2 regions of the Burkholderia gladioli genome follow, and region 2 is predicted to be linked to the other one. Evidence: predicted binding sites of a transcription regulator. Region 2 holds the regulator's gene; the other holds the start of a gene.
The links. Region 2 encodes LexA, which represses DNA repair genes until DNA is damaged. Its sites were predicted from a motif close to ACTGTATNNNNATACAGT; they were not measured.

Region 1 (15,562 bases), on a different replicon from region 2:
TGTTCGCGCGGGCGCTCGGCGGCTGGCTGTCGGATCGCATCGCCGCGCGCCGTGGTCTCGCGGTGCGCTCGATGCTGCTGGCGGTGCTGATCGCCGGCGAAGGGCTCGGCCTGCTGGCGTTCTCGCATGCGGGGCAGGTCGGCGTGGCGGTGCTGGCGATGGTCGCCTTCGGCCTGTTCACCCACATGGCCTGCGGCGCAACCTACGCGCTGGTGCCCTTCGTCGATCGCAACGCGCTGGGTGGGGTGGCCGGCATCGTCGGCGCGGGCGGCAACGTGGGGGCGGTGGCCGCCGGATTCCTGATGAAGGGCGTGGGCGACGTGCAGACCACGCTCACCCTGCTCGGCGGCGTGGTGCTGGTCACCTCGCTGTGCGCGATCGCGGTGCGCTTCAGCGCCGAGCACATGGCCCGCGAGGCCGCGCTGCGCGCCAGCGCGCTCGCCGCGAACGTCGTCAACTGATACCCGGCACACGGAGAAACGCACCATGAACCCTATCGTCGTCATCGGTCACGGGATGGTCGGCCACAAGCTGCTCGAATCGCTCGCCGCCATGCCGGGGCAAGCCTGGCGCGTCGTCGTGCTGTGCGAGGAGCCGCGTCCCGCCTACGATCGCGTCCATCTTTCCGAATTCTTCGCCGGCAAGTCGGCCGAGGATCTCTCGCTGGTCGCGCCGGGCTTCTTCGAGTCGCATCCGCAATTCGAGCTGCGCCTGGGCACCGCCGCCGCCGCGATCGACCGCGCCGCGCGCACCGTCACGCTCGCCGACGGCGAGACCATCGCCTACCACAAGCTGGTGTTCGCCACCGGCTCCTCGCCCTTCGTGCCGCCCGTGCCGGGCCGCGATCGCGAGGATTGCTTCGTCTACCGCACCATCGAGGACCTGGTCGCGATGCAGGCCTGCGGGGCGCGCGCCAGCTCGGGCGTGGTGGTGGGCGGCGGGCTGCTCGGCCTCGAATGCGCTAAGGCGCTGCGCGACATGGGCCTCGACACGCACGTGGTGGAGTTCGCGCCGCGCCTGATGGCGGTGCAGGTCGACGAGGGCGGCGGCAGCATGCTGCGCGGCCGGATCGAGGCGCTCGGCGTGCAGGTGCATACCGGCCGGAACACGCTGGAGATCGTCGACGGCGAGGCTGGCACGCATCGCATGCGCTTCGCCGACGGCAGCCATCTGGACACCGACATGATCGTGTTCTCGGCCGGCATCCGCCCGCGCGATCAGCTCGCGCGCGACTGCGGCCTGGAGATCGGCCCGCGCGGCGGGATCGCGATCGACAGCGCCTGCCGCACCAGCGATGCCGACATCTACGCGATCGGCGAATGCGCGGCCTGGAACGGCCAGACCTTCGGCCTGGTGGCGCCGGGCTACGACATGGCGCGGGTGGTCGCGCAGCAGTTGGCGGGCGGCGACGCCGTGTTCGCCGGCGCCGACCTGAGCACCAAGCTCAAGCTGATGGGCGTGGACGTGGCCAGCATCGGCGACGCGCACGCGAAGACCTCAGGCTGCCGCGTGGTGCAGTACGCGGACGGGCGCCGCGAGGTCTACAAGAAGCTGGTCACCTCGGCCGACGGCAAGCAACTGCTCGGCGCGGTGCTGGTGGGCGACGCGGCCGAATACGGCACGCTGCTGCAGATGATGCTGAACCGCATCGAGCTGCCGGCCGAGCCCGAGGCGCTGATCCTGCCGCAATCGGACGGCGCCGCCAGGCCGGGCCTGGGCGTCGACGCGCTGCCGGACACGGCGCAGATCTGCTCCTGCAACAACGTCTCGAAGGGCCGGCTCTGCGAGGCGGTGGTCAATGGCGCGACCTCGATCGGCGCGCTGAAGTCCTGCACCGGCGCCGGCACCTCCTGCGGCGGTTGCGTGCCGCTGGTCACCCAGGTGATGAAGGCCGAGATGAAGAAGCAGGGCCTGGCCGTCAACAATCACCTCTGCGAGCACTTCGCCTATTCGCGCCAGGAGCTCTACCACCTGGTGCGCGTGGAGGGCATCCGCAGCTTCGGCGAGCTGCTGGCGAAGTACGGCAAGGGGCTCGGCTGCGATATCTGCAAGCCCACCGCGGCCTCGATCCTGGCCTCCTGCTGGAACGAGTTCGTGCTCAAGCGCGAGCACGCGAGCCTGCAGGATTCGAACGACTACTACCTGGCCAACATCCAGCGCGACGGCACCTATTCGGTGGTGCCGCGCATGCCGGGCGGCGAGGTCACGCCCGAAGGCCTGATCGCGGTGGGCCAGGTGGCGAAGAAGTACGGCCTCTATACCAAGATCACCGGCGGCCAGCGCGTCGACCTGTTCGGCGCGCGCGTCGAGCAACTGCCGCTGATCTGGGAGGAGCTGATCGCGGCCGGTTTCGAGTCGGGCCATGCCTACGGCAAGTCGCTGCGCACCGTGAAGTCCTGCGTGGGCTCGACCTGGTGCCGCTATGGCGTGGGCGATTCGGTCGGCCTCGCGATCGACCTGGAGAACCGCTACAAGGGCCTGCGCGCGCCGCACAAGATCAAGTTCGGCGTGTCGGGCTGCACCCGCGAATGCGCCGAGGCGCAGGGCAAGGACGTCGGCGTGATCGCCACCGAGAAGGGCTGGAACCTCTATGTCTGCGGCAACGGCGGGATGAAGCCGCGCCACGCCGAGCTGCTGGCTTCCGACCTCGATCGCGAGACCCTGATTCGCTACGTCGATCGCTTCCTGATGTTCTACATCCGCACCGCGGATCGCCTGCAGCGCACCAGCACCTGGCGCGACAACCTCGAGGGCGGGCTCGACTACCTGATCGACGTGGTGGTCAACGACCGGCTCGGCCTCGCCGAGGAACTCGAGGCGCAGATGGCGCACGTGGTCGAGACCTACGAGTGCGAGTGGAAGAAGGCCGTGAGCGACCCGGCCACGCGCCGCCGCTTCCGCCATTTCGTCAACAGCGAGGCGGCCGACACCACCATCGCCTTCGTCGAGGAACGCGGCCAGATCCGGCCGGCGACGCCCGAGGAACGCGCCGAGGCGCCGGCCGCCACCGAAGCCGTGACGGCCTGAGGGCCGCCCACTCATCACGAATTCCGGAGAACCCTGATGCAAGCACCATCGACCGTTTCGTCCACCTCGTCCGCCTCGAGTTGGACGCCCGTCTGCCAACTGAACGACATCGTGCCGAACACGGGCGTCTGCGCGCTCGTCAACGGCGGCCAGGTCGCCGTGTTCCGCGTCGAGGCCGGCGACGGCGCCGTGGACATCTACGCGATCGACAACATCGACCCGCATTCGCGCGCCGCGGTGCTCTCGCGCGGCCTGGTCGGCAGCCTCGGCGAGCGCGTGGTGGTGGCCTCGCCGCTGTTCAAGCAGCACTTCGACCTGCGCACCGGCGAGTGCGTGGAGGCGCCCGAGAAATCGGTCGGCGTCTATGCCTCGCGCATCGAGGACGGGCTGGTCTGGGTCGGCACCGCCTGAGCGCGGCGGCACGAGACCGAACGGATCGGAGAGGAACAGGCGGGCGAACACGGAGCAGGCATGGCGAGCACGAGCGTGAAGACGGTGTGTCCTTACTGCGGCGTCGGCTGCGGGATGGTGCTGCATGTCGAGGACGGCGAGGTGGTCAAGGTATCGGGCGATACCGAGCACCCGTCGAACTTCGGCCGGCTCTGCACCAAGGGCTCGTCGGCGCACGTCGCGCTGCGTCATGCCGGGCGGCTGGAAACGGCCTACCTGCGCGACGCGCGCGAACGCGATCCGGTGCCGCTGGCGGTGGACGAGGCGATCGTCGAGACCGCGCGGCGGCTGCGCGAGGTGCTCGACACGCACGGACCCGAGGCGCTGTCCTTCTACGTGTCGGGGCAGATGTCGATCGAGGCGCAATACCTCGTCAACAAGCTCGCCAAGGGCTACATCCGCACCTCGCACGTCGAGTCGAACTCGCGGCTCTGCATGGCCAGCGCCGGCAGCGGCTACAAGCTCTCGCTCGGCGCCGACGGCCCGCCCGGCTCGTACCAGGATTTCGACCGCGCCGGGCTGTTCTTCGTGATCGGCGCGAACATGGCCGATTGCCACCCGATCCTGTTCCTGCGCATGATGGATCGCGTCAAGGCGGGCGCCAGGCTGATCGTGGTGGACCCGCGCCGCAACACCACCGCCGACAAGGCCTCGCTGTTCCTGCAGATCAAGCCCGGCACCGACCTCGCCCTGCTCAACGGGCTGCTGCATCTGCTGCATGCCGAAGGCCATGCCGACGCGGCCTTCATCGAGGCGCATACCGAAGGCTGGGAGGCGATGCCGGCCTTCCTGGCCGACTACACGCCCGACAAGGTGGCCGCCATCACCGGCCTGGCCGAGGCCGACATCCGCCGCGCCGCGAGCATGATCGGCGAGGCGCGCGACTGGATGAGCTGCTGGACCATGGGCCTGAACCAGAGCACGCGCGGCACCTGGCAGACCAATGCGATCTGCAACCTGCACCTGGCCACCGGCGCGATCTGCCGGCCCGGCAGCGGGCCGTTCTCGCTGACCGGGCAGCCCAACGCGATGGGCGGGCGCGAGATGGGCTACATGGGCCCGGGCCTGCCGGGCCAGCGCAGCCTGCTCGACGACGAGGACCGCCGCTTCGTCGAGGAGGTCTGGCGCCTGCCGGCCGGCACGCTGCGCCGTGACGGCGGCGGAGGCGGCACCGTCGACATGTTCGAGAAGATGGCCGCGGGCGAGATCAAGGCCTGCTGGATCATCTGCACCAACCCGGTGGCGACCGTGGCCAACCGCGCCAAGGCGATCGCCGGCTTGCAAGCGGCCGAGCTGGTGATCGCGCAGGATGCCTTCCTCGATACCGAGACCAACCGCTACGCCGACATCCTGCTGCCGGGCGCGCTGTGGGCCGAGGCCGAGGGCGTGATGATCAACTCGGAGCGCAACCTGACGCTGACGCGGCAGGCCATCGAGCCGCCCGGCGAGGCGCGCGCCGATTGGGCGATGGTGGCGGCGGTGGCGCGCGAGATGGGTTTTCGCGAGGCCTTCGACTACGACTCGGCCGAGCAGGTGTTCGACGAGATCGTGCGCTTCTCGAACCCGAGGACGGGCTACGACCTGCGCGGCGCGAGCCACCGCGCCCTGCGCGCGACGCCGCTGCAATGGCCCTGTCCGCCCGACGATGCGAACGACCGCCACCCGCTGCGCTACCTCAACGACGGCGTGAGCCAGCCGCTGCGCGTGGCCGGGGACGGCAGCGTGCCGGCCCTGGTGTTCCCGACGCCTTCCGGCCGCGCGCGTTTCCTCGCGCGCCCTCATGCCGAGGCGACGGACCTGCCCAGCGCCGAATTCCCGATCGTGCTCAACACCGGGCGCCTGCAGCACCAGTGGCACACCATGACCAAGACCGGCAAGGTGGCGATGCTCAACAAGCTGAACCCCAAGCCCTTCGTCGAGGTGCATCCCGAGGATGCGGCCGCGCTGGGCATCGCCGCCAACGACAGCGTCGAGCTGCGCTCGCGGCGCGGTCGCGCGGTGCTGCCGGCGGTGGTGACCGACCGCGTGCTGCCGGGCGCGGCCTTCGCGCCGATGCACTGGAACGACGTGTATGGCGACGATCTCTGCGTCAACGCCCTGACCAGCGACGCCGTCGATCCGATCTCGCTGCAACCCGAGCTGAAATTCTGCGCGGTGTCGCTGACGCGGGTTGCGTCCGCGGCCGCCGTCGCGCCGGCGCAAGCCGCCGGCGCGGCCCCTGAATCGAACCCGCAGGCCGCCGCTCCGATCGCGACGGCCGCGCACCAGGAATCGACCATGTCCGCAGCTCTCGACACCTTCGCGGCCGCGCTCGGCCTGCAGGATCTCGCCGCGCCGCGCCTGAGCGATGCCGAACGAGTCTATCTCGCCGGCTTTCTCAACGGCCTGCGCGCCGCGCCCGCCGATGGCGTGCCGGTGCTGCCGGGTAACGCGCCTTGCGCGCCGGCCACGCGCCTGTGGCTCGACGGCATGCTGGCCGGGCTCTACAGCCGCGCGCCGCGCGCCGAGTTGCCGGCCATGCCTGGTGCCGGCTTGCCGATCCCGGGCGCGGGCGGCGCGATCGAGGCGCAGGATGCCGCGGCCGGCGTGCGGATCGTCCATGCGCGGCCGAAGGTGGTGCTGCTCTGGGCCTCGCAGACCGGCAACATCGAATCGCTGACCGAGCTGTACGCCACGCTGCTGATGAACTCGGGGTTCGAGATTCGCGTGGCCTGCATGGCCGATGCCACGCCCGCCGTGTTCGCGAACGCGCAATACGCGCTGCTGATGACGAGCACCTTCGGCGACGGCGACGCGCCCGACAACGGCGCCGCGTTCTGGGACGCGCTCGCGGCCGAGGGCGCGGCGCGCGTCGAGGGCCTGCGCTACGCGGTGCTGGCCTTCGGCGACCGCAACTACGACGCGTTCTGCGGCCACGGCCGCCGGCTCGACGCGCGGCTGGCCGAGCTGGGCGGCGAGCGCCTGGGCGAGCGCGTCGATTGCGACGTCGAGTTCCAGCCCGCCGCCGATAGCTGGCTGGAGCGCGTGATCGCGCGCATCAAGGCGGTCGACGCGGCGCTGCACGCCGTGCCCGACGGCGGCGCGATTCCCTCGCTGCTGCCCACCAAGGCGCGGCCGGCGACCTCGAAGCTGGTGGCCAACCTGAAGCTGAACCAGCCCGGCGCGGCCAAGGACACGCGCTACCTGTCGCTGTCGACCGAGGGCACCGCGCTCGAATACGAGGCGGGCGACGCGCTCGGCATCTGGCCGACCAACTGCCCCTCGGTGGTCGACGAGCTGCTGGGCCTGACCAGGCTCTCGGGGGATACACCCGTGACGGTGAGCGGCGTCGGCGACGTGCGTCTGGCCGATGCGCTGGGCCGGCATCTCGACATCACCCGCCCGCATCCCGATGCGCTCGCGCTGATCGCCGAGCGCAGCAGCAACGGCGCGCTGAAGTCGCTGCTGTCGGACGAGCGCAAGGGCGATCTCAAGAACTGGTTGTGGGGGCAACAACTGGCCGACGTGCTGCACGAATTCCCGGTTGATCTGTCGGCGGCCGAGCTGGTCGGCATGCTCAAGCGGATCCAGCCGCGCCTGTATTCGATCGCGTCGAGCCCGGCCGCGCATCGCGACGAGGTGCACCTGACCGTCTCGGCGGTGCGCTACAGCAATGGGCGGCGCGAGCGCAAGGGCGTGGCCTCGACCTTCCTGGCCGATCGTGCCGGCGACGGCGGCGTGCCGGTGTTCGTGCAGAAGTCCGCGCACTTCCGGCCGCCCGCGAGCGGCGAGGTGCCGATCGTGATGGTCGGGCCCGGCACCGGCATCGCGCCGTTCCGCGGCTTCCTGCACGAGCGGCGCGCGCGCGGCGCGAGCGGGCGGAACTGGCTGTTCTTCGGCGAGCAGCACGCGGCCACCGATTTCTACTACCGGGACGAGCTGGCCGCGATGCGCGAGGACGGCCTGCTCACGCACCTGGACCTGGCCTTCTCGCGCGACCAGGAAAGCAAGGTCTACGTGCAGGACCGCATGCGCGAGCGCGGCGCCGAGCTGTGGTCCTGGCTGGAGGCCGGCGCGCATTTCTACGTCTGCGGGGATGCCTCGCGGATGGCCAAGGATGTCGACCTGGCGCTGAAGGACGTGGTCGCCGCGCATGGCGGCATGGACGAGGCGAGGGCGGGGGAGTATGTGGCGCAGATGTCGAAGGAGCGGCGTTATCTGCGCGATGTGTATTGAGATGAGCAGGCCGGCGCGATGCCGGCCGGTTCGGCGCGCCGCTGCCACGCGGCGCTGAATGCCTGGGCGGTTCGCCGCGATGCCGGTCGGGCAGCGCGGCGAAGCGCATCGTCACGCGGTCAGGGCGTGATGGTATCCCCCAGCACCACCCCCTCGCGACGCGGATCGGTGCCGCCTTGCAGCAGGTTCGTGCCGTTGCGCTGGATGCGCAGCACGGTGTTCACGCCGCTGGCCTGCGCCGAGGTCGAGACGGTGTGGCCGAGCGCCTTGAGCCCCGCGATCAGCGGATCGTTCGCGCCGCTGTTGCTGGTGTCGACGTTCGGATGCTCGCCGCCGATCGTGGTGGTCGGGCTGTTGCTGGCGCCGAAGTCGATCAGCCCGGCCGACTGCTGCGCGTCGAGCCCCCAGTCGAGCGTGCCGACCAGCGTCTTCAGCACGTATTGCGGGATCGTGCCGCCGCCGGGCGAGCCGGTCGCCATCACGAAATCACCCTTCGAGCCGTCCGCCGCGACCTTGAACACGATGGTCGGCGCCATCGAGCTGCGCGGCCGCTTGCCCGGCTGCACGCGATTCGCGACCAGCGCGCCGTTGCTGTCGGTGGGCGAGGCGGAGAAGTCGGTCAACTGGTTGTTGAGCAGGAAACCGTGCGTCATGTGGAACGAACCCATGCTCGACTCCACCGTGGTGGTCGCGCTCAGCACGTTGCCGTCGCCGTCGACGATGGTGAACTGGTTGGTGCCGTGCTCGATCAGGGTGGTATCGACGCCGAGCGGAATCGCGCCGAGATCGCCGGGCTGCGCCGTGCCCATGCTCCTGGTGGTGCTGATCAGGGCCGCCCGCTGCTTCAGGTAGGGCTTGTTCAGCATGGTGTCGGCGCTGCCGCCGGGCAGCGGGATGAAGTCCGTGTCGGCCACGTACTTGTCGCGGTCGGCATAGGCCAGGCGTTCGGCCTCGGTGATCAGGTGCACGCCCTGCACGCTCGGCTTGCCGCCTTCGAGGTCGATCGCCGCCGGGCCCATCGACTTCAGGTCGAAGTTCTCCAGGATGCCGAGCGCCGAGGCCACCGCGATCCCGCCCGAGGACGGCGGAGGCATCCCGCAGACCCAGTAGCTGCCGCGATAGGTGGTGCAGATCGCGTCGCGGCGCTTGGCCTGGTAGGCCGCGAGGTCGGCCAGGGTGGTCTTGCCCGGGGTGATCTTCGAGCCGTCGGCGCCCGTGGTGGTGGCGATCTTGGCGACGATGTCCTGTGCGATCGCACCCGAGTAGAGCGCATTCGCGCCGTTCTGTGCCATCTGCGTCAGCGCATCGGCATAGGCGGGGTTCTTCAGCACGGTGCCGAGCGCCTTCGGTGAGCCGTCGGCATTGAGGAAGTAGGCGGCGGCCTCGGCGTCGCGCTTCAGGCTCGCGGCGTTCGAGGAGATCGCGGCCGCCAGCCGGCCGCCGATCGGGAAGCCGTTGCTGGCCAGCGAGATCGCATCGCCGAACAGGTCGCGCCATTGCAGCTTGCCGTGGTCGCGCTGCAGCAACTCGATCAGGCGCGGCACGCCGATGGTGCCGATCGAGCGGCCGCTCGCGCGCGCGCTCGGCACCGGCGCGGACTGGTCGCTGGTGTCGTCGACATAGCGCAGGTAGTTCTCGGTGGCGGCGGCCGGTGCCGTCTCGCGGCCGTCGTAGGCCTGCAGCGTCTTGTTGCGCGCATCGAAGTACAGCAGCACGCCGCCCGAGCCGAGGCCAGTCGCCTCGGGCACGGTCAGGCCGAGCACGGCCTGCACGGCCACCGCCGCGTCGGCGGCGGTGCCGCCCTTGCGCAGCACCGCGCAACCGGCCGCGCTCGCGTAGGCGTTCGAGGTGGCCACCAGGTAGCTTTTCGCGGTGATCGGCTTGAGGCCCTTGCGATAGCCGGAAGCGGGCTCGGGCAGGGACGGGTCGCCGGGCTGGCTCGAACCGACCACGGCGGTCGAGCCGCTGCTGTCGATCGCCAGACAGGTGGAGTCGGTGGTGGCGGGCGGGGTGGAGGCGGCGGGGGCGGATGTTTCGGTATCGCCACCGCATGCCCCCATCAACGTGGCCGCGAGTACCGCGGAAACGTAGGGCAGGAGTCTGGGCTTGTTCATCGGATCGCGAGAGGGATTTGTTTTGTGAGTTGGCGCCGCGCGTCGTCTCATGCGGCAAAACGCGCCGATCGATAGTTGCCGAAAATATTTCAATTGGCAATCGGAAGTATTTCCAGTCCACAACGCGGGCTTACGGCGGAGACACAATTCCGGCGGGGCTCGGCGCGGCATGGAAGCATTTGGAAGCGGCGCGGAAGCAACCCGTTTCGCGTCGCGTTGCATGCCATTGGCGCCCGGATACCGAGCGAATCCGGCAATGCAGTTTTGCAGCATGGCGCCTCTATGCCGGCGGCGGCCTGGGCGATACTGCGCGCCGTGTCCTGCCCTCGGCCTGCCGCCGCAAGCCGCCAGGCCACGCGCCGCTTCCGAGACACCCCCGCCGCGGCGCCGCTCGACGCGATACCAACAGACCCGTTCGATTTCCGCCATGCCCACATCCCGAATCCTTGCCGAATCCCTGCGCTCCCTGATCCGCACCGCCGACGAAGCCGCCGCGCTGATCGCGCCGAACATGACGGTCGCGATGAGCGGCTTCACCGGCTCCGGCTACCCGAAGGCCGTGCCCGCCGCGCTGGCGACGCGCATCTCGGCCGCGCATGCGCGCGGCGAGGACTTCCGGATCAACGTGCTGACCGGCGCCTCGACGGCGCCCGAACTCGATGGCGCGCTGGCCAAGGCGGACGGCATCTCGATGCGCCTGCCGTATCAATCGGATCCGATCCTGCGCGAGAAGATCAATGCCGGCGAACTCGACTACCAGGACATCCACCTGAGCCATGTCGCGCAATACGCCTGGTTCGGGCTGTTCGGCGACCTGGACGTGGCCGTGGTGGAAGTGGCCGGCATTCGCGAGGACGGGCTGCTGATTCCCTCGGCTTCGGTGGGCAACAACAAGACCTGGCTCGACCAGGCCAAGAAGGTGATCCTCGAGGTGAATACGCGGCAGCCGCTCGGCCTCGACGGCATGCACGACATCTACTACGGCACCGCGCTGCCGCCGCATCGCAAGCCGATCCCGCTGGTGGCCGCCGACGACCGGATCGGCGAACCCTACCTGCGCTGCCCGGCCGAGAAGATCATCGCGATCGTCGAGACCGACGCGCCCGATCGCAGCAATGCCTTCAACGCGCCGGACGCCACCTCCAAGCAGATCGCGGCCCACCTGATCGACTTCCTGCGCCACGAGATCGGCCGCGGCCGCCTGCCGGCGAACCTGCTGCCGCTGCAATCGGGCGTGGGCAACATCACCAACGCGGTGCTGGCCGGGCTCGGCGAGGGCGGCTTCACGAACCTGAGCGCCTACACGGAAGTGATCCAGGACGGCATGCTCGACCTGCTCGCCAACGGCACGCTGAGCTTCGCCTCGGCCACCGCGCTGTCGCTGAGCCCCGAGGCGGTGAAGCGCTTCGCCGACGACATCGCGCTGTTCCGCTCGAAGATCCTGCTGCGCCCGCAGGAGATCAGCAATCACCCGGAGCTGGTGCGCCGGCTAGGCTGCATCGCGATGAACGGCATGATCGAGGCCGACATCTACGGCAACGTGAACTCGACGCACGTGATGGGCACGAAGATCCAGAACGGCATCGGCGGCTCGGGCGACTTCGCGCGCAACGGCTACCTGTCCTGCTTCATGTCGGCGAGTACCGCGAAGGGCGGCACGATTTCGCGGATCGTGCCGATGGCCAGCCATGTCGATCACACCGAGCACGACGTGGGCGTGGTGGTGACCGAACAGGGCCTGGCGGACTTGCGGGGGCTGTCGCCGCGCCAGCGCGCGCGCAAGATCATCGATACCTGCGCGCATCCGGATTTCCGCCCGATGCTGGCCGACTACTTCGAACGCGCGAGCCGCGAGAGCTTCGGCAAGCAGACGCCGCATCTGCTGGGTGAGGCGTTGTCCTGGCACGAGCGTTTCGTGCGCACGGGCAGCATGAAGCCCTGAGCCCCTGAAACGCGGTAGACATGGCGAGCGGTGCAAGGCCGCTCGCCCGATTCAGGCATGTTCCCGCGAGCGGCGCCGCAAACCCCGGCCGCCGCGCGAAGCGCGAAACCGGCGTATCCATTCATGCCGGCCGTTCCCCGCCGTTCCCCGCCGTTCATCTTCAGGCCGCGCCGGCGAGCGGCTCCGCCAGATCCACCTCGGCCCCGATGCGCGTGGCGTCGCGATAGTCGCGATAGGACGTTGCGTGCCGCGCATGACGCTGCGGTGCGCCGAGCGTGAAGGCACGGCGGCGCGACGCCTCGCCCGAACGGGAGGCCAGCGTGGTGGCAATGGAGACGCGCCAGCCGGCGCAAGGCTCAGCGGGCCGCATGACTGGCGAGATGCTGACGGATCAGCGCGAGGTAGTGATCGCCGACGGAGTGATCGGCGGCGGCGCGGCGGACCGGACGCTGGATCGTGAGCGGCGGACGCAGCCCGAGATAGCGGCACAGCGCCGAGACATAGGGCTTGCGCGTGCGCCCGAGCTGATGCAGCGCCCGCGCGACGCGGATATCACCGGCCTGGCTGCGCAGCCAGGCGAAGACCTGACGGTCGGTGTCGTTGACAAGTCGTACGCGATGTTCCATGGCTCACCTCGATACTGGTTATCAATACAGTGCTGTGAATATATCCAGTATTTTGGGTGCGCACAATCGAAACAAACGGGGCCGGACAGTTCCGGCCGAACGGCCTGTCCAGGGGCCGCCACGGGCTGCCCCGAAGACGCCGAAAGCCGCGCCGGCCGGTGCGGAAACCCGCTTGCGGCGCGTCGGCGCGGTTGCCATTTCGGTGCCCAGCTAATATCATTCGCGAGTTGCAAATAAGAATCATTATCGCGGCAGTGCGCCCGGGCCGGGCATTCCACGAGCGGATTCGGCCGGCAGTCGAGCGTGCTTCCCAATCCGGCCGGCCCCAGGAAGGGCAGCCCGGCGGTTCGCGCGGTCGCGGGATCGCGTTACGCTACGCGCCATGGCACTCGCCCGAGCCGGGCCCCGACCCACGCAAGGCATCACCAGAACACACCATGAACTCGAGGAAACACGGATGACTCGCGACCAGCGCGACACCCAGCGCGCGAACTACGGCGGCACGCTGATCCAACTGCTGCGGCCGTTCCTGCCGATCACGCTGATCGCGACCCTGCTCGGCATCGTGGGCGGCCTCTGCACCGCCTGGCTGCTGTCGGTGATCAATACCAGCCTGCATGCGCCCGAGGGCATCGGCACGAAGACGGCCGTCACCTTCGTCGCGCTCTGCCTCGTCACGCTGTTCTGCAGCGCCGTCGCCGGGATCGGCAACAGCGTCACGGGCCAGCGCATCATCGCCGCGCTGCGCAAGGACATCTCCGCGCGCATCGTGTGCGCCCCGGTGGCCGCGCTCGAGCGCTACAAGACGCACCGCCTGCTCTCGACGCTGAACAGCGACGTCGAGACCGTCAGCGCCTTCACCTTCAGCTTCCCGAACTTCGCCGTCGCGGCGGCCGTCGCCGCCGGCTGCGTGGCCTACATGCTGGTGCTCTCGCCGGTGCTGTTCCTGATCGCGCTGGTGGCGATCATCGTCGGCGCGCTGATCAACCAGTACGCGAGCCTCAAGTGGGGGCAGTACTACCGCGGCGTGCGCGGCGCGCAGGACGACCTGCAGAAGCAGTACCGCGCGATCACCGAGGGCGCCAAGGAGCTGCGCATCAACCGCGACCGGCGCCAGCGCGTGTTCGGCGTGCGCCTGGCGGGCGCGGCCGACCAGGTGGCCGACCTGAAGATCAAGGCGATGCGCCTCTATTACGGCGCGAGCGCCTCGGTCACCACGCTGTTCTTCATCGTGATCGGCGTGCTGCTCCTGCTGCAGCAGCGCCTGGGCGTGTCGCCGGAGGTGGTCAGCGGTTTCGTGATCGTGCTGCTCTACGTGCGCGGCCCGGTCGAGACCATCGCCAGCAGCCTGCCGGCGCTGAGCCAGGCGCGCATCTCGTTCCAGCGGATCGCCGAGCTGACCGAGCAGTTCACCAACCGCGAGGCGCGCCTGCTCGACGGCGAGGCGCCGGCGCCGCTGGCCGAACTGCGCGAGATCGAGCTGCGCCGCGCGTGCTGGGAATTCCCGGCGGTGGGCGAGCAGCCGCCGTTCCGCCTCGGCCCGATCGACCTGCGCATCGAGCGCGGCGAGATGCTGTTCGTGATCGGCGAGAACGGCAGCGGCAAGACCACCCTGATCAAGCTGCTGCTCGGGCTCTACGAGGCCGGGCAGGGCGAGCTGCTGTTCAACGGCGAGCCGGTGCCGGCCGAGCGCATGGACGCCTACCGGCAGCTCTATTCGGCGGTGTTCGCCGACTATCACCTGTTCGAGGACCTGGTGGTGCACGATCCGGCGCTGGTCGCGCGCGCGCAGGCCTATCTGGAGCAACTGGAGATCGCGCACAAGGTGAAGATCGAGGACGGCGTGTTCTCGACCATCGATCTATCCACCGGGCAGCGCAAGCGCCTGGCCCTGGTGCACGCGATGCTCGAGCAGCGCCCGATCATGATGTTCGACGAATGGGCGGCCGACCAGGATCCGACCTTCCGCCGCGTGTTCTACACCGTGTTCCTGCCGGAGCTGAAGCGCCAGGGCAAGACCCTGATCGTGGTCTCGCACGACGATCGCTACTTCCACGTGGCCGATCGCGTGATCCGCATCGAGCGCGGCCAGATCATCCAGACCGCGCGCGGCGATGCCTTCACCTACGAGGATCGCGGCAGCACGCGCCTGGAGGACCTGGCCGCCACGCACGACAGCGCCCGCACGCATTGACGCCGGGCGCGATGCCCGGGGCCGCCGGGCGGCCCCGGGGTCATCCAGCCGGATCGGCCTCAGATTCAGATCGACGAACGACCGAGCCACTCGCGCACGTGATCGGCGCGCGAGGGGCGCGGCGGCGGCGCATCCTGCGACACCGGCGTGCCGACCAGCAGGAAGCCGAGCAGGCGATCGCCGGGCTCGAAATCGAGCGCGGCGGGCAGCTTCGGATCGTAGCTGTCGTCGCCGGTGATCCAGAACGCGCCGTAGCCGAGCGCATGGATCGTGTTCAGCATGTTCATCGTCGCGGCGCCCGTCGAGAGCAGTTGCTCGACCTCGGGGATGCCGCCGTCCTCGCGGATCGCCGCTGCCACGGCGATGATCAGCGGCGTCGAGCGGGCCGTGTCGCCGCGCGACTCGAGTTCGTCGCGCGTGAGTTGCGGCTCGCGCGCGGCGGCCAGCTCGACCAGCACCTCGGCCAGCTCGGCGCGGGCCTCGTCGCGGATCAGTGCGAAGCGCCAGGGGCGCAGTTGCGCATGGTCGGGCGCGCGCATCGCGGCGTCGAAGATCAGCTCGATCTCCTCGTCGCGCGGTGCCGGCTCGGCGAGCTGGAAATGCGATTGTCGCGACAGCAGGATGTCGACGAGCGCGCGGCCGGCCGGGGCGGCATGGGCGAGGGTGGCGGGACTGGCTTGCGTCATGGTCGGAGTGCTCCGTTGTTCAAGGTCGCGATATGATGCGCAACTGTCTCGATTTGTGCAAATGATTCTCATTTGCATTTTTGTCGGTTATCGTAATACCCATGCGCGGTGGGGCTTGCCGTGCAGCCGTGCCGGTGTGGTGCCTTCGGGCCGCGCCGGATTTTCCCGGACCACGGATTTCGCCGAAGCCGCCGCGCCGATGCGCGTGGCGGCTGGCCCGGCAAGTCCGCTCTTCGACGATTCATCCATGCCGATGCCGGTACTCGAACAATTGCAGGGAGCGGGGCTGCGGGCGACCTTGCCGCGCG
Region 2 (15,562 bases):
CGAGCTCGATGCGCACCGAGCCGCCCAGCGGCACCACCCGTCGCACGTCGACGGCGATGCCGTCCGAGCGTGCGTCGGCGTGCGCCACCACCTGCAGGTCGTGCGGGCGCACATAGGCGTGCGCGCGGCCGGAGAAATCGGCGGCCACCGCGATCGGGCCGCTCGCGCCGTCGGCCACGAAACCATCGCCGTGCACCACGCCGTCGAGCCGGTTGGCCGCGCCGAGGAACTCGTAGACGAAGGCGCTTTGCGGATGGTCGTACACGTCCTGCGGGCTGCCGACCTGCTCCACGTGACCCCGGTTCAGCACCACGATGCGGTCGGCCACTTCCAGGGCTTCCTCCTGGTCGTGGGTGACGAAGATGGTCGAGATGTGCAGGTCGTCGTGCAGGCGGCGCAGCCAGCTGCGCAGCTCCTTGCGCACCTTGGCGTCGAGCGCGCCGAACGGCTCGTCGAGCAGCAGCACCTTGGGCTCGACCGCCAGCGCGCGGGCCAGCGCGATGCGCTGGCGCTGGCCGCCCGAGAGCTCGGACGGATAACGCGGCGCGAGCCAGTCGAGCTGGACCAGCTTGAGCAGCTCGTGCACCTTCTCGCGGATCACGGCTTCCGAGGGCCGCTCGCCGCGCGGCTTGACGCGCAGGCCGAAGGCGACGTTCTCGAACACCGTCATATGGCGGAACAGCGCGTAGTGCTGGAACACGAAGCCGACCTGGCGCTCGCGCGCGCCCACGTCGGCCACGTCCTGCCCCTGCAGCACGACCTGGCCCGCGTCGGCGTGTTCCAGGCCGGCGATCACGCGCAGCAGGGTGGTCTTGCCGCAGCCGGACGGCCCCAGCAGCGCGACCAGCTCGCCGGGCGGGAAATCGAGAGAAACATCGTCGAGCGCCGTGAAGTCGCCGAATTGCTTGTGCAGGTTGCGAACGGTGATACCCATCTGGTGTGCCTCTTCAGGAATGCGAGGCGGCGCTGGCGCGCGCGTCCGCGAGTTCGGCCGACATCCGGCGTTCGGCGAGCAGCTTCAGCGCGAGCGTCACCAGCGCGAGCAGGGCCAGCACCGATGCCACCGCGAAGGCGGCCGAAAAGTTGTATTCGTTGTAGAGAATCTCGACGTGCAGCGGCATGGTGTCGGTCTGGCCGCGGATATGGCCGGACACCACCGATACCGCGCCGAACTCGCCCATCGCGCGCGCATTGCAGAGGATCACGCCGTACAGCAGGCCCCAGCGCACGTTGGGCAGGGTCACGCGGCGGAAGATCTGCCAGCCCGAGGCGCCCAGCACCCGCGCGGCCTCCTCCTCGTCGTTGCCCTGCGCCTGCATCAGCGGAATCAGCTCGCGCGCGACGAACGGGAAGGTCACGAAGATGGTCGCCAGCACGATGCCGGGCACGGCGAAGATGATCTGCACGTCGTGCGCTTCCAGCCAGGGGCCGAGCCAGCCCTGCGCGCCGAACAGCAGCACGTAGACCAGGCCCGAGATCACCGGCGAGACCGAGAACGGCAGGTCGATCAGGGTGGTCAGGAGCGCCTTGCCGCGGAACTCGAACTTGGCGATCGCCCAGGAGGCGCAGACCCCGAACACCAGGTTCAGCGGCACCGCGATGGCGGCCACCGTGACGGTCAGCACGATCGCCGACCAGGCATCCGGATCGGCCAGCGACTCGAAATAGAAGCCGATGCCCTTGGCCAGCGCCTGCGCGAACACGGCCGCGAGCGGCACCACCAGGAAGCCGGCCAGGAACAGCAGCGCGATGCCGGTCAGCACCCAGCGCGTGAGGCGCGATTCGGCCACCGGATCCTGGCGACGCGCGGCCCTGGCGCGCGGCGCGGCGGCGGCCGGCAGCGCGGAACTGCTCGATTCGCGGCTCATTGCGCACCTCCGGCCACGGCACCCGCGGCGGCGACGACCGGCGCCGGGCCGCTCGCGCCGCGGCTGGTACGGCGCTGCAGCAGCCACTGCAGGGTATTGATCAGCAGCAGCATCAGGAAGGACACCACCAGCATCACCACCGCCAGCGCGGTGGCGCCGGCGTAGTCGTACTGCTCGAGCTTGGTGATGATCAGCAGCGAGGTGATCTCGGACTTCATCGGCACGTTGCCGGCGATGAAGATCACCGAGCCGTATTCGCCCAGCGCGCGCGCGAAGGCCAGCGCGAAGCCGGTCAGCAGCGCCGGCAGCACGGCCGGCAGCACCACGCGGCGGAAAGTCAGCCAGCGCGAGGCGCCCAGGCAGGCGGCGGCCTCCTCCTGCTCGCGCTCGAAATCCTCGAGCACGGGCTGCACGGTGCGCACCACGAAGGGCAGGCCGATGAAGGTCAGCGCCACCAGCACGCCCAGCGGCGTGAACGCCACCTTGATGCCGAGCGGCGCGAGATACTGGCCGAGCCAGCCGTTCTGCGCGTAGACGGCGGCCAGCGAGATGCCGGCCACCGAGGTCGGCAGCGCGAACGGCAGGTCGACGATCGCGTCGACCAGGCGCTTGAGCGGAAACCGGTAGCGCACCAGCACCCAGGCGACCAGGAAGCCGAACACGGCATTGATCACGGCGCCGCCGAGCGCGGACAGGAAGGTCAGCCGGTAGGAGGCCAGCACGCGCGCCGAGGTGGTGGCGGCCACGAACTGGTCCCAGCTCAGCGTCGCCGTCTTCAGGAAGGTGGCGGCGAGCGGGATCAGCACCACGAGGCTCAGATAGGCCACCGTGATGCCGAGCGTCACGCCGAAGCCGGGCAGCGCGCTCGGCTTGCGGAAGGTGTACGTCGTCATGCGAAATGCGCTTCCTTGGTTGACATGGGATGCGCGGCCGCCGGAAGAATCCGGCCGGCCGCGCGTTCGATCGTCGTTATGTCGGGCCGCGCGTGCCGGTTGCGGGCCGCGCGGCCTCGATACTGCCGTCCTGCCTTTGCGTCTTTCCGACTTCCGCGGCCGGGCGGTTCACCGTTCAGCGGCACGCCGCCCGCCGCTCAAGCCACGTGCGCAGCGCTTACTGCGGCTTGTAGATCGAATCGAACACACCGCCGTCGGCGAAGTGCGTCTTCTGCGCGTTGGTCCAGCCGCCGAAGGTGTCGTCCACCGTGTAGAGCTTGAGCTTCGGGAACTGCTTGGTCAGCTCGGCCGGCACGTCCTTCGAGCGCGGACGGTAGTAGTTGCGCGCGGCGATCTCCTGGCCTTCCTTGCTGTAGAGGAAGTTCAGGTAGGCCTCGGCCAGCTTGCGGTCGCCCTTCTTGTCCACCACCTTGTCGACCACCGCCACCGGCGGCTCGGCCAGGATGCTGACCGAGGGCACCACGATCTGGAACTTGTCCGGGCCGAATTCCTTCAGCGACAGGAAGGCCTCGTTCTCCCAGGCGATCAGCACGTCGCCGATGTCACGCTGCACGAAGCTGGTGGTCGCGCCGCGTGCGCCCGAATCGAGCACGCCGGCATTCTTGTAGAGCTTGGAGACGAAATCCTTGGCGCTCTGCTCGTTGCCGCCCGGCTTGTGCAGCGCATAGGCCCAGGCCGCCAGGTAGTTCCAGCGCGCGCCGCCCGAGGTCTTCGGGTTCGGCGTGACGATCGACACGCCCGGCTTGATCAGGTCGTCCCAGTCCTTGATGCCCTTCGGATTGCCCTTGCGCACCAGGAACACGATGGTCGAGGTATAGGGCGAGGCGTTGTCGGGCAGGCGCTTCTGCCAGTCCTTGGCGACCAGGCCCTTGTTGGCCAGCGCGTCGATGTCCCAGGCCAGCGCCAGCGTGACCACGTCGGCCTGCAGCCCGTCGAGCACCGAGCGCGCCTGCGCGCCCGAGCCGCCGTGCGACTGCTTGAAGTTGACGGTCTCGCCGGTCTTGGCCTTCCATTCCTTGCCGAAGGCCTGGTTGACGTCCTGGTACAACTCGCGGGTCGGATCGTAGGAGACGTTCAGCAGCGTGGTGTCCGCCAGTGCGTGCGTGGCGGCGCCCAGCGCCACCGCGCCGAATGCCAGTGTTGCGACCAGGCGGCGGACGCCGCCAGCCAGCCCCGTGTTGCGCTTGACCATCCGATGATCTCCAAAGGTTCGTGGGTCGTTATTAGCAATGTCAGGGCAGTCTAGCGAACGGCTTTCATCATTAAAAATAATCGTTCCTCATTTTTTAAGAAGCAAAAGTGGTAAAGACCGCCCGGCGGACGGTTGAGGCATCGAAACCGCCGTTCTGACGTCGCTCGATCGCGTCGGAACCGACGTCATAGCGACGAACTTCAAGTAACGCTTGAAATTCCCGAACTACTGTATAAAAATACAGATCACTGTCTATCCATACAGTTGACCATGACCAAACTCACCGCACGCCAGCAGCAAGTGTTCGACTTGATTCGTCGCGCGATCGAGCGCTCGGGCTTCCCGCCCACCCGCGCGGAAATCGCGGCCGAGCTGGGCTTCAGCTCGCCGAACGCGGCCGAGGAACACCTGCGGGCGCTGGCCCGCAAGGGCGTGATCGAGCTGGCCGCCGGCGCCTCGCGCGGCATCCGCCTGCTCGGCGACGACGCCCCGCACCAGCTCACGCTGCCGCACGCGGCGCTGATGCAGCTCTCGCTGCCGCTGGTCGGCCGCGTCGCGGCAGGTAGCCCGATCCTCGCGCAAGAGCACATCTCCCAGAACTACACCTGCGATCCCGCGCTGTTCTCCAGCAAGCCCGATTACCTCTTGAAGGTGCGCGGGCTGTCGATGCGCGACGCCGGCATCCTCGACGGCGACCTGCTCGCCGTGCAGAAGCGCAGCGAGGCCAAGGACGGCCAGATCATCGTCGCGCGGCTCGGCGACGACGTCACCGTCAAGCGCCTCAAGCGTCATTCCTCCGGCATCGAACTGATCGCCGAGAACCCCGATTACGAAAACATCTTCGTGAAGGCCGGCAGCGCCGAGTTCGCGCTGGAAGGCATCGCCGTCGGCCTGATCCGCTCCGGCGAATTCTGATCCCGGGCGCTGCGGCGCCATCCATCCTGCTGGTGCGCCGTGCGCGCACTGGCCGAGTATTGCCTGCGCGTTGTGCTGCGCATCGTCCTGTGCTTTGCCTTGTTTCCTCCGCTCGACCTGGAGAACGCCATGGAACGCCTCGCCCGCCTGCTGCCCTTCCGTCAATTCGGCCGCCTGCGTCACCTGCGGGGGCGCATGCCCTGCGCACCGCTCGGCAGCGCCGCGCCCGACGCCGTCGCGCCGGCGCCGGCCGCCGCGGTGGCGGAGCAGGCCTCGCTGCTGCCCTCGGCCCTGCCGGCCTTCGCGCGCGTCTCGCTCAACGCGGGGCTGCATCATGCGGAACCGGCACGGCGCGCGCCGGTGCGCGTCTACCACGGGCCGTCGCGCCTGATCATGGTGGGCACGATCGATGCGGTGTGCCGCATGATCGATCGATGCATCGCCGAGGAACGTTCGGCCGTCTGATACGTCTCTAGCTAGAGTCCGTATCCCATGGAGGCCTGGTGCCCCTCTCCCCCTCCCGCGGCGGCCGGTTCAAGCCGCTCCTCGTCGTCGCCCTCGCGCTGCTGGTGCTGGCGACGATCGTTTATGCCTATGCCTCGCCCTATCTCGCGCTGCGCGAGCTGAAACAGGCCGTCGACACGCGCGACGCCGAGGCGATCAGCCGCCATGTCGACTATCCGGCCCTGCGCGCGAGCCTCAAGCAGCAGTTGACCGAGGAGTTGATGCGGCGCATCGACCTGCAGCGGCACAATAATCCGCTGGCGATGCTGGGCGCGGTGATCGGCTCGGCGCTGATCGGGCCGCTGGTCGATGCCTATGCGACGCCCGAAGGCGTGGCCGCACTGCTCAGCGGCCTGCCGCCCAAGGCCGATCCGGGCGAGCATCCGCCCTCGCTCGACCAGCCCGCGCCCACGGCCGCCGCGCCTGCCGGCCAGGGCAGCGCGCCGCCGGCCGCGCCGAGCCCGGCAGCACCGGCACCCACCAGCGGTAGCAACGCAGGCAAGCCCGCGGCGCCGCAGGCGAGCGCGGCCTATAACGGGATCGACGAATTCGTCGTCGTGTATCGGAAGGATGTCGATGGCGCGCGCTATGCGGCGATCTTCCGGCGCAGCGGGCTGTTCGGATGGAAGCTCAGCGCGATCGATCTGCATCGCTGAGCATGTCGCGCCGGCAGGCGCGACGAGGAAGTGAATCATGGCGTTCATGCCGGTTGCCTCAACCGGCATGGCGCCGTTCCGGGCGGCTTAGTCCGCCCGTCCACGGATACCCTGATCTATGCAGCGCCGCTGCCGGCGAGAGCCGCTTCGCGCTCCTTGGCCCGCTCCTCGCGCTGCTCGTCCGACGAAGAGCAGGCCACCAGGATGCTGCAGGACACGCGGTCGAGCAGTTGCGTATTGCCCGCGCCCATCCACCAGCGCGACAGGCCGCTGCGACAGCGGTGGCCGACCACCACCAGGTCGACATTCAAGGCCTTCGCGAGGTTCGCGATCTCCTCGATCGGATAACCGAAGGCGAAATGGCCTTGCGCCTGCACGCCGCGCTCGGTCAGCCAGTCCACCCCTTCCTGCAGGATCTCGCGCGCCGTCTCCTCGAAGCGGCCGCAGGCGACGTCGGTCAGCAGGCCCGCGCTTTGCGCGATGGTCGAGCGCATGTCGACCACCGACAGCAGGTGTGTCTCGGCCTTCAGCTCGAGCGCGAGATCCGCGCCGCAGCGCAGGGCCTTGCGGCCCTCGAGCGTGCCGTCGTAGCACAGCAGGATTTTCTGGTAACTGGCCATGATCGCCTCCATCGCGACGTCGGGTCGTTGATTCATCATCGTGCGCCGCAATTCAGGATGCAAGGGATGGAAAACACCCACAGGCGATTTCCGTATCGACGGCACGCCGATGCCGCATCGCGGTGCAGGCTTGCACGATCCGGGCGCCGCCCAGGAGCCGAAATCGGGACTCGATGCACTAGAATGGCCGCTTCGTGTCGACTCTTACGCCGCCCTGCCCATGTCCGTCGCCCCGATCGAATTCCAGCAGGTCAAAAAACATTTCGGCGACAAGCTCGTCGTCGACGGCCTGTCGTTCAACGTGCAGCGCGGCGAGTGCTTCGGCCTGCTCGGGCCGAACGGCGCCGGCAAGACCACCACGCTGCGCATGCTGCTCGGCATCACCTGGCCCGACGCGGGCACGATCCGGCTGTGCGGCGAGCCGGTGCCGTCGCGTGCCCGGCACGCGCGGCAGCGCGTCGGCGTGGTGCCGCAGTTCGACAATCTCGATCCCGACTTCAGCGTGCGCGAGAACCTGCTGGTGTTCAGCCGTTATTTCGGGCAATCGGCGCGCGAGGCGCGCGCGCTGGTGCCCTCGCTGCTCGAATTCGCCAAGCTCGAGAGCAAGGCCGACGCGAAGGTCGGCGAGCTGTCGGGCGGCATGAAGCGCCGGCTCACGCTGGCGCGCGCGCTGGTCAACGATCCCGACGTGCTGGTGCTCGACGAACCGACCACCGGGCTCGATCCGCAGGCGCGGCACCTGATGTGGGAGCGCCTGCGCTCGCTGCTCGCGCGCGGCAAGACCATCCTGCTGACCACCCATTTCATGGAAGAGGCCGAGCGGCTGTGCGACCGGCTCTGCGTGATCGAGGCCGGGCGCAAGATCGCCGAGGGCGCGCCGCCGGCGCTGATCGAAAGCGAGATCGGCTGCGACGTGGTGGAGATCTACGGCCCCGATCCGCAAGCCTTGCGCGAGGAGCTGGCGCCGCTCGCCTCGCGCGCCGAGATCAGCGGCGAGACGCTGTTCTGCTATGCCGACGATCCGGCGCCGTTGATCCAGGCCCTGCGCGGCCGCGCCGGGCTGCGCTACCTGCACCGGCCCGCCAATCTCGAGGATGTGTTCCTGCGGCTCACCGGCCGCGACATGCAGGACTGAACGATCGATGGATACCCGCCACCACGCCGCCACCGGCACCCACGCGAACCCGCAACCGGGCTCGCGCTTCGCGATCGCCCTGCCCGCCAATGCCGTCAACTGGATGGCCGTCTGGCGCCGCAACTACCTGGTCTGGAAAAAGCTGGCCTTCGCCTCGATGATCGGCAATCTCGCCGATCCGATGATCTATCTGTTCGGGCTGGGGCTGGGGCTCGGCCTGATGGTCGGCCATGTCGACGGCGTGTCCTACATCGCCTTCCTGGCGGCCGGCACGGTTGGCTCGAGCGTGATGATGTCGGCCAGTTTCGAGGCGATGTATTCGGGATTTTCGCGCATGCACGTGCAGCGCACCTGGGAAGCGATCATGCATACGCCGCTCGCGCTCGGCGACATCGTGCTCGGCGAGATCGTCTGGGCCGCCAGCAAGGCGATGCTGTCGGGCACCGCGATCATGCTGGTGGCGAGCCTACTCGGTTACGCCGCGTTTCCGTCGCTGCTGGCGGCGCTGCCCGTGATCGCGCTCGCGGGGCTCGCGTTCGCGAGCATCGCGATGGTGGTGACGGCGATCGCGCCGTCCTACGACTTCTTCATGTTCTACCAGACGCTGGCGCTCACGCCGATGCTGCTGCTCTCGGGCGTGTTCTTCCCCGTCTCGCAGTTGCCCTCGCTGGCCCGGCATGCCGCGCACGCGCTGCCGCTGGCCAATGCCGTCGACCTGATCCGCCCCGCGATGCTGGGGCGGCCCGCCGAGGACGTCGCCCTGCATGCGGGCGTGCTGGCCGCCTATGCGCTGGGCGGCTTCGTGGTTTCCGCCTGGTTGTTCCGGCGGCGCATGATGCGCTGAACGCCCTGCCCGCCGCCAGGCGCGGCGGCATGGCGGCCGACGCCGGGCACCAGCAACGGCGCTCAGGCGTCGTCGTCGCCCCAGGGCATCTCGACGTCGGTCAGGAAAGCCACGGTGGCGATCGGGCCACCTTCGTGGCGGCCGAGCTTGCCGTCGGCGCGATGCCATTCGACGCGGAACATGGTGCCCGGATCGTCGGCCATCAGGTACACCGAGCGCAGTTCCTCCTCGTCCGCTTCCTCGACGGGACCGTCGAACGAGACGCGCATCCGCTGCGGCCACAGGCCATTGGCCGGGTCATAGATGCGCTCGCCCTGCGGGATGTCGATGCTGGCCTCGACGCCGATCGTCGAGGAAGCCTCGATGATCATCTTGCCGAGCGCGTTCAGGACGGCCGTCGCGCGCGCGGAATTGGCCTGGCGGATCGCGAGGTCGCCCCGCGTCAATGCCTGTTCGAGTTTCGGGTGAATCTTCTGTTGCTTCATGCGTAATCCTGATTGCTTCGGGGAATGCCGCCGCGAGCTCGCGACGGCGGTCGAATCTTCGTGTTCATGCTGGATGGCGCGATGGCGCAAACCGCCATCGTCACCTGCCGGCCGGTCAGAAACCGAGCGCCACGGCCGCGAATCCGCCCGCGATGCCGAAGGCGACCACCAGCGCCGCGACCAGCAGCAACGTACGTGCCGGGAACGAGCGCCACAGCATCGCCAGCGAGGGCACGCTGACGGGCGGCAGCGTCATCAGCAGCGCCGCAGCCGGGCCGACGCCCACGCCGAGCGCCAGCATCGCCTGCACGATCGGCACCTCGCCGGCGGTCGGGATCACGAACAGCATCCCGGCCAGCGCGAAGGCGACGATCCACAGCACCGCATTGCCGACGTCGGCGCCCACGTGCGGGAACAGCCAGGCGCGCGCCGCGCCGAGCAGCAGCACCAGCACGATGTACTCCGGGATCAGGCGCAGCGTCATGCGGGCCAGCAGCTTGATCCAACGCACGAAGGCATTGCCCTCGGCCTGCTGCCCGGCGGCCAGTCGCGCCAGCGTGGCCTCGTCGACCGGCCGCGCGTCGCCGACAGCCAGGCGGTTCAGCAGGTAGCCGATGCCGAACACCATCGCCACGCCGAACACGATCCGCAGCGCCGTCCATTGCCAGCCCAGCACGAAACCCATGAACACCAGCGTGGCCGGGTTCAGCACCGTGTTGCCGAGCCAGAACGCCACCGCGCCGCCCGGCGAGGCCTGGCGCGCGCGCAGGCCGGCCACCACCGGCGCCGCGCAGCAGGTGCACATCATGCCCGGCAGGGACAGCAGGCCGCCCGCCAACACGCTGCCGAAACCGGTACGGCCCAGCAGGCGCGCGATTGCGCGGGCCGGCAGCAGCGCCTGGATCGCCGAGCCGAGCAGTAGGCCCAGCACCATCGCCTGCCAGATCGCCTTGCCGTAGGCCCAGGCATAGTCGAGCGCGGCCTGCCACGACGGCGAGGGCGCGCTGGCGGCGCTGCCCATCAGGATCGATTGCCCGATCGAATGATGCTCGGCCGCGACGAAGGCGCGGTGGTAATACGGCGACCACTTCACGTAAAAGAGCCCGACGATCGCGATCAGCGCGAACGTCACCCAGCCAAGCGCCGGGGAGGAGGTGGTGGTGGAGCGGTTCGTGTTCATGTACGTCGCGGCGTGCGGATTCGTTGTCGATGGCGGGCTCGCTCGGCCCGCCCTGCCGGGGCCCGGCGCGCGATGATGCCCAGGCGCCCGACGGCGCCGGCCACCGATTGCACCGGATGCGCGGCGAAACGCGGATTATCGCATGCGGCACGCATCCAGCGACGTTGCGACGCGATCGATGTCGATCGCGATGCGTCGACGGCGTCCGCGGCGCCGGCCGCCCGGCCAGGGCAGCCGTCGCGGCGGCTCAGCGCGAGGCGAAGGTATCGCAGTCGCGCACGTCGCCGCGTTGCATGCCGCGGCGCAGCCAGGCCACGCGCTGCTCGCTGGTGCCGTGCGTGAAGGCATCGGGCACCACATAACCCTGGCTGCGGCGCTGCAGCGTGTCGTCGCCGATCGCGGCGGCCGTCTTCAGGCCCTGTTCGAATTCGCCCGGCTCGATCAGTTGCCGGTTGGCCTGCTGCGCGTTGTAGGCCCACACGCCGGCGAAACAGTCGGCCTGCAGCTCGAGCCGCACCGACAGCCGGTTCGCCTGCGTCTCGGTCAGCCGCTGGCGCGCCGCGTCGACGCGATCCGAGATGCCGAGCAGCTTCTGGACATGGTGGCCAACCTCGTGCGCGATCACGTAGGCCTGCGCGAAATCGCCGCCCGCGCCGAATTTCTGGCGCAGTTCGTCGTAGAAACCGAGATCGATATAGACCTTGCGATCCGCCGGGCAGTAGAACGGCCCCATCGCGGTCTGGCCGGTGCCGCAGGCGGTCGGCGTGGCGTGCTCGAACATCACCAGCGTGGGCGGGGAATAGTCGCGATGGAGCTGACTCGGGAAGATGCCCGACCAGGTGCGTTCGATATTGCCGAGCACCTTGCGGGTGAAGATGGCGCGCGGGTCGTCGCGCCGGGCATTCGATTGCGGGTTGGAAGGCGCCGGCGCCTGGCCCGCCTGCTGGCCTTGCAACATTGCCGCGCCCTGCAGCACGACGCGCGGATCGATGCCGAACAGGTAGGAAGCAGCCAGCGCGACCACGATCGTACCGATGCCGATCGTCGCGCCCCGCCCCGATCCCCCGAAGCCGCCGCGGCGGTCCTCGACATTCCGGCTTTCGGCTTCGTCATCGAGACGCATCGTCGCTCCGCTCATCAAGGCCGCGGCTGCCGGGACGCGCCGCGAGATGCCCGAAGTATAGTCAAGCGGAAGACACGCGAGACACCCGTCGTGCCGGCGGGTTTATTCGGGACGCTGGATGAAGCAGGTTGCCGAACCCTGGGCAACGATCTTGTCGTCGGGCGTCTTGATCGTGCCTTCGGCGACGCCGAGCGTGCGCGACAGATGCGTGACGCGCCCCTCGGCGATCAGCTCGACATCGCGCGGCACCGGGCGCAGCATCTTCACATGCAGGTCGACCGTGCCGTAACCCACGCCCTGGTCGAGCATCGAATGCACCGCGCAACCCGTCACCGAATCGAGCACCGTGGCCGCGAAGCCGCCATGCACGCCGCCCAGCGGATTCAGGTGCCGCTCGTCGGCGCGCGCGGTCATCCGGACATAACCGAGTTCGACCGAATCGATCTGCATCGGCATCGTCTCGGTGATCGACGGCGCGGGCACATTCCCGGCCTGGGCGGCGCGCAGCAGGTCGATACCGGAAAAATCGAGCGGTTTCATGGCGTTTCTCCTCGTGGTCCGGCGGGAACAATGCCGTAGTTAGTTCCAAAACAGAACGCATTATTCTTTGCAGGTTTGGCAGTGTCAACGCGGGGATTACCGGTTCGAGTGTCCGTTCTATAATCGAACTCACTTTTGCAGTCGATCGGAGCAGGTATGAAATGGGACGAGGTGGGCGAGATTCCGTGCTCGGTGGCGCGCACACTGGCCGTGCTGGGCGATCGCTGGACCATGCTGGTGCTGCGCAACGCCTTCTTCGGCGTGCGGCGCTTCGATGCCTTCCAGGCCCAGCTCGGCGTTACCAGGCATGTGCTGGCCGAGCGGCTGGCGCGGCTCGTCGACGAGGGCATCTTCGTCAAGCTGCGCTACCAGGAACGCCCACCGCGATATGAATACAAGCTCTCCGAGAAGGGGCGCGACCTGTACCCGGTGCTGCTGGCGCTGACCGCCTGGGGCGATCGCTGGAAGGACGAAGGCGCGGGGCCGCCGGTCCTGCTGCGGCATCGCAGTTGCGGCCATCTCGTCAAGCCGGTGATGGTCTGCTCGGAATGCGGGGAACCGCTCGATCCGCGCGAAATCGAGCCCTTGCCGGGCCCGGGCCTGCAGTTGACGCCGGTCGGTGAGACACATTGAGCGGCTTTGCGCGCGGGCAATCGGGACGTCGATCGGGCTGCCCTGCTGGCCAGGCAAGCGCCGCGCGGGGATTAAATCCGAGGAATTAACAATCGATACAAATATGCACAATCGAAACGCGAGGTGCCGTTGGCACGTCACCTATACTGTCTGAGCGTCGTCTCCTCGTGCCAAAGGATCGATCGCAAAGAAAGCCCCGGCCGCTTCGCGGTTCGGGGCTTTCACCATTTCGGGCGCCGGCATGCGTACGAGACGACGCTGGCGACCCTGACGACGCGCATAAAAAAGCCCGCTTCGGTTTTGACGAAGCGGGCCAAACTCAAAGCAGCCGAGGCAAGTCAGCTACGTGATGAAGGATAGCGGCAAGTCACGCAAAATCCTTTGCCCTATTCCGCGAGAATTTGCGGGAAATCAATTTCGAGGCGCGGAAGTTCGCTTGGGCGTGCAGGGGTTCGGGGGATGTGCTGTTTCGAGTCGGGCCATCGGGACATTCGAGCGCATCGCGACGAGCTGGAAACGGCTCGGAACGTCGTTTTCTCGTCGCCTTATAATGTCGCCTTCGCGCCTCATTGCGCGATAAGCCACCGCGAGACCCCGTCCGGCGGCAAAGCAATACACGGCCGCGCACCACCCCGATTCACTCGACTGGATTCAGTTGGAAAGCAGGAAGATTCAATGAAAGCTACACCTCGGCGCCTGTCGGTTGCACCGATGATGGATTGGACCGACCGTCATTGCCGGTCGCTGCACCGGTCGATTTCGCGCCATACCTGGCTCTATACCGAAATGGTGACGACCGGCGCCCTGCTGCACGGCGACGTCGCGCGCCATCTCGCGTTCACGCCCGAGGAGGCGCCGGTCGCCCTGCAATTGGGCGGCAGCGAACCCGAGGACCTGGCGAAATCGGCCCGGCTAGGCGAGAACTGGGGTTACGACGAAATCAACCTCAACTGCGGCTGCCCTTCCGAGCGCGTGCAGCGCGGCGCGTTCGGCGCCTGTCTGATGAACGAACCGGCGCTGGTGGCCGATTGCGTGAAGGCGATGCGCGACGCCGTGTCGATCCCGGTGACGGTCAAGCATCGGATCGGCGTCGACGCGGTCGAGGATTACGCGTTCGTGCGCGATTTCGTCGGCACGGTCGCCGAAGCAGGCTGCGAGGTATTCATCGTCCATGCGCGCAACGCGATCCTGAAGGGGCTCTCGCCGAAGGAAAACCGCGAGATCCCGCCGCTCAAGTACGACTACGCCTACCGCCTCAAGCAGGATTTCCCCGATCTCGAGATCCTCATCAATGGCGGCATCACCACGCTGGACGAAGTCGAGACGCACCTGCAGCACGTCGACGGCGTGATGCTGGGCCGCGAGGCCTATCACAACCCCTTCGTGCTGGCCGAGGTCGACGCGCGTTTCTACGGCGCCGCCGGCCCGGCGCCGACGCGCGAGGAAATCGAGGATCGGCTGATCGCCTATTGCATCGACGAAGTCGCGCGCGGCAACTACCTGGGCGCAATCGTGCGCCACGCGCTCGGCCTCTACCGCGGCGTGCACGGCGCGCGCGGCTGGCGTCGGGTGCTGTCAGACAGCAAGCGCCTGGCGCGCGGCGACGTCGCGGCGATCTTCGCCGAGGCGCGCGCGCACCTGAGCGCGCCGTTCGAAACTCGCTTCGAACCCGCCCCGGCAGAAAATTTTTAAAAAGGGACTAGACAAGGCGAAAACCTGTCCATATAATCTTGTTCTTCGCTGCTGAAACAAAACAACGGCAACGAAACAGTGGTGGCTGTAGCTCAGTTGGTAGAGTCCAGGATTGTGATTCCTGTCGTCGTGGGTTCGAGTCCCATCAGCCACCCCAACAAATTCAAGCACTTGCGGTAGATTCAAGCCGACGTGTTACAGGTTTTGGAACTTGAGGTTCCAAAATTTGGAAGATAAAAGCCCGCTCTGTGCGGGCTTTTTGCTTTCCTGCCTCCCTGCCGATCACTGGTACACTGTATAACCATACAGTGCGAGGCGATCGTGGCAGCCCCGATGATCAAGTTGACACCGCCGCCAGGAACGAAGGGTTCCTGCTGGCGCTGTGAGCACTGGGCCGGCAATGTCATCGCCGGATGCCATTGCACATGCTTGCGAGACCCTGGGCGACCGCTCGTCGGCGGCAACCCTATGCACGGCTGCGTCTACTGGTCGCTCTCGCCCGGCCTCGACGGCATGACCGATCAGGAAGCCGATGCCGCGGTGCGGACTTCCAGAGCGGTGCGGACGACCGAGTAGCCGTCGTCGTAGAGGCGCTGGCGCGTGGCCAGCGCCATGTCGCGGTCGAACGAGCTTGCATAGCCAGTCGGCACGTCGACGATCGTCGCCCCGCTCTGCCGGTCCGCCGCCATCCGAGCAGTTTCGTTCGACGCCAGCATCAGGTCGATGATCCGAGGCGCCAGCACGCGCAGCCCGTAGTTGACCCCGGGCGGCAGATCCTTATCGTCAGATCTCAGGAAGACACCGAAACGCGGAACCCGATCGACGACCAGGTCGCTGACCGGCATGTTGTCGGTCGTGCCGCCATCGACCAGCAGCGCGCCGCCAGCCTCGACCGGTGCGAAAACGAACGGGATCGATGCGCTGGCTCGCGCGGCCAGCGCAATCGGCACATCGGACGTGCGATCGCGCGAGAACTGAAATTCCCGCTCGGTCAGCAAGTCGGACGCGATGACCTTCAGGTCGACGTCGAGCTGCGCGAACGTGAGGCCGCCCGTGACCTCGGTCAGGAACGCCAGAAGACGATCACCACTGCACAGCGCCCGGTGCCGCAGCATCGACCAGGCCGAAAAGCGCATCATCGGCGACCAGTCGGTTTCCATCGCCAGGCGGCGCATGTCGGAAAGCGGCACGCCGGCGGCGAACAGCGCCGCGACGATCGAAC

Region 1: BM43_RS07320 (CppA family protein) is a predicted target of LexA. The motif match lies at 12,388-12,405, and genes of this name have one in related genera.

What each region holds. Positions count from the first base shown of each region.
Region 1 is NZ_CP009322.1:1,563,942-1,579,503, reverse strand. It holds gene BM43_RS07355 (MFS transporter) at 1-461, shown strand, start outside; gene nirB (nitrite reductase large subunit NirB) at 487-3,027, shown strand; gene nirD (nitrite reductase small subunit NirD) at 3,064-3,438, shown strand; gene BM43_RS07340 (bifunctional nitrate reductase/sulfite reductase flavoprotein subunit alpha) at 3,499-7,692, shown strand; gene BM43_RS07335 (gamma-glutamyltransferase family protein) at 7,812-9,806, opposite strand; gene BM43_RS07330 (succinyl-CoA:acetate CoA-transferase ScpC) at 10,234-11,748, shown strand; gene BM43_RS07325 (hypothetical protein) at 11,909-12,118, opposite strand; gene BM43_RS07320 (CppA family protein) at 12,105-12,374, opposite strand; gene BM43_RS07315 (cyclic peptide export ABC transporter) at 12,832-14,568, shown strand; gene BM43_RS07310 (nitroreductase family protein) at 14,634-15,254, opposite strand; gene BM43_RS07305 (Fur family transcriptional regulator) at 15,502-15,562, shown strand, end outside.
Region 2 is NZ_CP009323.1:3,513,223-3,528,784, reverse strand. It holds gene BM43_RS32855 (sulfate/molybdate ABC transporter ATP-binding protein) at 1-934, opposite strand, end outside; gene cysW (sulfate ABC transporter permease subunit CysW) at 948-1,868, opposite strand; gene cysT (sulfate ABC transporter permease subunit CysT) at 1,865-2,761, opposite strand; gene BM43_RS32840 (sulfate ABC transporter substrate-binding protein) at 2,979-4,013, opposite strand; gene lexA (transcriptional repressor LexA) at 4,284-4,928, shown strand; gene BM43_RS32830 (hypothetical protein) at 5,058-5,393, shown strand; gene BM43_RS32825 (DUF2939 domain-containing protein) at 5,432-6,088, shown strand; gene BM43_RS32820 (universal stress protein) at 6,205-6,708, opposite strand; gene nodI (nodulation factor ABC transporter ATP-binding protein NodI) at 6,929-7,843, shown strand; gene BM43_RS32810 (ABC transporter permease) at 7,851-8,687, shown strand; gene BM43_RS32805 (hypothetical protein) at 8,750-9,172, opposite strand; gene BM43_RS32800 (permease) at 9,288-10,352, opposite strand; gene ypfJ (KPN_02809 family neutral zinc metallopeptidase) at 10,600-11,475, opposite strand; gene BM43_RS32790 (PaaI family thioesterase) at 11,578-12,015, opposite strand; gene BM43_RS32785 (winged helix-turn-helix transcriptional regulator) at 12,172-12,648, shown strand; gene dusA (tRNA dihydrouridine(20/20a) synthase DusA) at 13,324-14,340, shown strand; tRNA gene BM43_RS32775 (tRNA-His) at 14,422-14,497, shown strand; gene BM43_RS32770 (patatin-like phospholipase family protein) at 14,862-15,562, opposite strand, start outside.